2 regions of the Paenibacillus sp. MDV22-iso6 genome follow, and region 2 is predicted to be linked to the other one. Evidence: predicted binding sites of a transcription regulator. Region 2 holds the regulator's gene; the other holds the start of a gene.
The links. Region 2 encodes Rex, which represses fermentation and respiration genes when NADH is low (regulators of the CRP and FNR family bind a similar motif). Its sites were predicted from a motif close to TTGTGAAATATTTCACAA; they were not measured.
Positions count from the first base shown of each region.

Region 1: a site for Rex is predicted at 953-970, ahead of AC4PM4_RS11125 (formate/nitrite transporter family protein). Genes of this name have one in related genera too.

Region 1 covers NZ_JBZVDZ010000003.1:422,646-425,056, forward strand. The annotation lists gene AC4PM4_RS11120 (FAD-dependent oxidoreductase) at 1-846, shown strand, start outside; gene AC4PM4_RS11125 (formate/nitrite transporter family protein) at 1,058-1,912, shown strand; gene AC4PM4_RS11130 (molybdopterin-containing oxidoreductase family protein) at 2,365-2,411, shown strand, end outside.
Region 2 covers NZ_JBZVDZ010000007.1:114,564-116,974, forward strand. The annotation lists gene AC4PM4_RS19990 (amidohydrolase) at 1-719, opposite strand, end outside; gene AC4PM4_RS19995 (redox-sensing transcriptional repressor Rex) at 706-1,359, opposite strand; gene dinG (ATP-dependent DNA helicase DinG) at 1,586-2,411, opposite strand, start outside.

The DNA of each region.
Region 1 (2,411 bases), on a different contig from region 2:
GTTACACTGATCGATAGTGTGGACCGGATCTTGAACAAATATCTCGACCCCGAGTTCACGGATGCCATTGAAGAAACGTTGACTGGACACGGCATCAAGCTGGCGCTGGGCCAAACGGTTCAGAAGTTTACCGGAGAGAATGGCAAAGTGAACAAGGTCATTACATCCAAAGGAGAGTTCGATACAGACCTCGTTATTCTGTGCATTGGTTTCCGTCCAAATACCGAGCTGCTCAAAGGCCAAGTGGATATGCTGCCGAACGGTGCAATCATCGTGGATAAATATATGCAAACCAGCCAAAAAGACGTCTTCGCTGCTGGAGACAGCTGTGCAATTCATTACAACCCAACTGGCAAGGCAGCGTACATTCCACTGGCAACCAACGCAGTGCGGATGGGTACACTCGTAGCAAGGAATCTTGTTCGTCCTACGACACGTTATATGGGTACACAAGGCACATCAGGTATTAAAATTTATGAGCAAAATATTGCAGGTACAGGCTTGACGGAAGCATCTGCTGCGGATGAGGGTCTGGTCGTTGAAGCTGTAACACTTGAAGATGTTTACCGTCCAGAGTTCATGCCAACGGCAGAGAAGCTGCTGCTCAAAGTAATCTATGAACAGGCTACACGCCGCATTGTTGGTGCGCAGGTCATGTCACAAGCTGATCTGACACAGTCGATCAATACGATCTCTGTCTGCATCCAGAACAACATGACGGTAGATGAGCTGGCCTTCATCGACTTCTTCTTCCAGCCACATTACAACAAACCATGGAACTTCCTGAACTCGGCGGGTCTTCAGGCGTTGCCACCAGTAGAAGTAAAAACACCAGCGATGGTATAACCATAAATATCTGAGAACTGCCGCAGTCATTCTGCGGTAGTTCTTTTTGTTTTTTCTGCATATCAAGCAAGACACAACGGAAATATTAAAATGTAGTTTTCAGACTTTGTGATAAAAGTAACAAACCTCTTGAAACCTTCGCGATACAATGAACATATCAACAAAACAGGTTGAATTATGATGTTCATGAACTGTGAAGGAGAGGATCGTTATGGCAGCAAAAACACCTCTTGAGGTTGCACAATATACGGCGCATACGGGGATGAAGAAAGCCCAAAATCCGGTGTCCTCCGTATTGATACTCAGTTTTCTGGCAGGCGCTTTTATTGCGCTTGGATTTCTGCTGGATATTCGGGTCATTGCCTCTGCTCCGGCCGAGTGGGGCAGCTTGGTTAATCTGATTGGCGCAGCAGTGTTCCCGGTAGGTTTGATATTGGTGCTGATTGGCGGTGGGGAACTGCTAACAGGCAATATGATGGCTGTTCCACTCGCGACGATTGCACGTAAACTGTCCGCAGGCAACATGTTGAAGAATCTCACCTTAGTAACGATAGGTAATTTCCTTGGGGCGATCTTTGTGGCCTATGCGTTTGGGCATGTGCTTGGTCTGACGGCAGAGGGGGCTTATTTGGCCAAAGTGGTGGATATGGCTGGACACAAGCTGGACGACAGCTTCCTTCAGGCTTTTATATCCGGGATCGGGTGTAACTGGCTGGTCGCTCTCGCGGTTTGGTTGTCTTATGCATCGGATACGATGAGTGGAAAAGTATTGGGCATATGGTTCCCAACGATGGCCTTTGTAGCTATTGGATTCCAGCACGTTGTCGCCAACATGTTCCTGATTCCTGCTGCGATCTTTGAAGGGCATTATTCGTGGGGACAATACGTCATGAATTTCATTCCGGTATGGCTTGGCAACCTGACGGGAGGGGCGCTGTTTGTCGCGGCTGCCTACTGGATGGTGTACCTGCGCAAGCATGAGCCGGAAGTGAAGCCTGAGGTGGCCATGGCGGCGGCCCAGCCTGTGGAAACGGAAGCCAGACCGATGTGGAGCAAGCAGGCGTAGCGGCATTTTTCCGAGTAATCGAGTAGCGTTGTAAACGTGGTACAAGTGCGAAAACGAGTGAAAAGACGAGTGCAAAGTAAAGAGGAGAGGCGATTCTGATCTCGTTCAAGTCATGGCTGTCTGCTGTGATGGGCGGAGAGGAATCGCTTTTTTTAATGTGAAAATATCCACGCAAAATAAATTCGCCATGACAAGGTTCGGGGGAACGAAACCTGTTCATGGCGAATTTCGGGAGTGGTCCATGATATGGCATGAGGAGGAAGTGGGGAAACACTAGCCTAATGCCTTATTTTTAATTTACCCCTGAATTTCGAGATTGAATCAAAGGGAAAAAAGATTTTTTGAAAAAAATTTGGATCGGTTGTGGCGGTAAAAAAAGACTGTTCTCTTTACGCGATTACCAGGAAGAAGATATGATATGAGGATAGCTTTGAAGGGGGAGGGACTTGTATATGATCGATCAGGAGAATGGCGTATTCCCGGCGGTTTGCCCGCTCGA
Region 2 (2,411 bases):
TTCTCCAGATGTGCGACTGGACGCAGTCCGTAATCAGCCACGTTCTGTTCCACTTCGCGAAGCGTTTCAGACATATGCGTATGCAAAGGCAGATTCAGATCATGAGCAACCTGTACCAGCTTCTCTATGTAATCCGGAGGGCAAGTGTAAGGGGCGTGCGGAGAGATTACGGTTGTAATTCTTCCGTCTGCTTGTCCATTCCATTGACGGGCAAATGCTGCGGACTCTTCGAGCTTGCGCAGTTGTTCTTCTTCTGAGCAAAGCCCGATTACCCCACGTGCCAGAGCAGCCCGAACGCCGGATTGTTCCACCACTTTCGCAACCTGATCCATATGATCATACATATCTAGGAAAGCTGTTGTTCCACCCTTCAACATTTCAAGCACGGAAAGTGATGTGCCCCAATATACGTCTTCAGACGTCAATTTGGCTTCCATTGGCCACATTTTCTCCTGCAACCATACTTGTAACGCCAGATCGTCTCCATGGCCTCTGAGGAGCGACATGGCCGCGTGACCATGCGTATTGATCAGACCCGGCAAGAAGAACAGTCCTTTTCCGTCCACCTTTGTCAGGCTTTCGTCTCCTTCCGGCAATGTCTCACCAATATGCACAATCTTGTCATTCTCAACAACCATAAAACCTTGAACCACGTTCCAATTCGTACCTTCACTCACGGCAAATTTGCCGTTGTGAATTACCCATCTATTTGTCGTCATCTTCCTCGTCGTCCTTTCCATTCTCCAAGTAATAAGCCAGGCTAAGTAGATCCGTCGTAAAATCAGCATGATGAATGCGAATATGCGGCGGGGTCTTCAGGATCGTTGGCGCAAAGTTCAGAATCGCTTCAATTCCTGACTCAATCAGCTGATCTGCAACATTTTGGGCTTCCGTATCCGGAACCGTGATAATACCTATACGAATGTTATCTTTTTTGACCGAATCCGTTAATTCATTCATCGGTTGTACCGTCAAACTGTTGATTTGACTCCCAATTTTCGGACCGTAGGCATCAAATACAGCGACGATCTTCATGTTGTCTTTGAGATAGGCATTGTAATTGGACAAGGCATGTCCCAAATTACCTGCTCCGACAAGAGCTACATTGATCTGCTGGTCTATTTTTAAAATATGGCGGATTTTCTCAATGAGATATGAAACGTCATATCCAATCCCTTTACGACCAAAGTCACCAAAGTAAGCCAAGTCTTTACGAATCTGGGCAGGATTCAAATCCAGCCTCAGTCCAAGTTCTTGTGAAGAAACCGTATTGACTTCCCGCTGATGCAGTTCATTCAAATAACGCAAGTAAACAGGTAATCTACGCACCACGGCTTCCGAAATTTTATCTGATTTCATTCATTGCTCCCCCTTACCAAGGCCACGATAGATAGATGAAAAGATGAGCACCCTGTCTAAAACGATGCAAAATGATTACTGAATTAAACAGGATGCTCCTTGTTATATAATGGATAATTGCTTTAATCGCTTTACTCGCATATCCATGAAACGAATACATGATATTACTCAATTTTACCGCCAATCACTGGCGCCTTGCAATAATGGAAGCTACAGAGCGTATCTGTTATTGTTGCTCTTCGGTTGGTCTCTCGAGCCATTCCGAAATGCGTGGAACCATCTGCTCTGTAAGCATGTGCTCCATTTTGGGACCAGGTAATGAATATAAAAAGTACTTGCCATAATACGCTTCAATAACGCGTGTATCGTATACAATCACAATGCCTCTGTCTTTGCCTGTACGAACCAGTCTGCCAAATCCCTGTTTGAAACGGATGACGGCTTGTGGCACGGATAGCTTCATAAACGGGTTTTTCTTCTGCTGCTGCAAAAGCTCGCTCTTCGCTTCCACTAATGGATGATTCGGTGGCTGGAACGGCAGTCTGACAATTGCAAGGCAGGTCAGAGCCTCTCCCGGAATGTCCACGCCTTCCCAAAAGCTGCTTGTGCCAAGTAGCACCGTTGCTTTAGCATCTTGGAACCGACGTGTAAGCTTGGAACGGCTGCCGCTGTCCACCCCTTGCCCAAGCAAAGAGATATCGTTGCCTGACAAGGCCTCCTTAAGCGGGTCATAGACCTGTCGCAGCATGCGGTAGGAGGTAAACAACACCATCATGCGTCCACGAGTCGCAATAGCCGTTTCCGCGAGCGAGTGCACGAGCATATCCACAAAGTGTGCATCGCCTACACTGCCCTTCACGCTTGGGAAATCACGCGGAATGACAAGCAGCGCTTGTTCTCGATAATTGAACGGTGAAGGTAGCATCGACGTTAACAGACGGTTATTGTCGGCAGCTTCCTGCAAACCCAGCTGTTCGATCATGAATTGAAATGACTTGTCAACGGAGAGCGTAGCCGATGTAAGCACAACGCTTTTCTTTTTATCAAAGAAC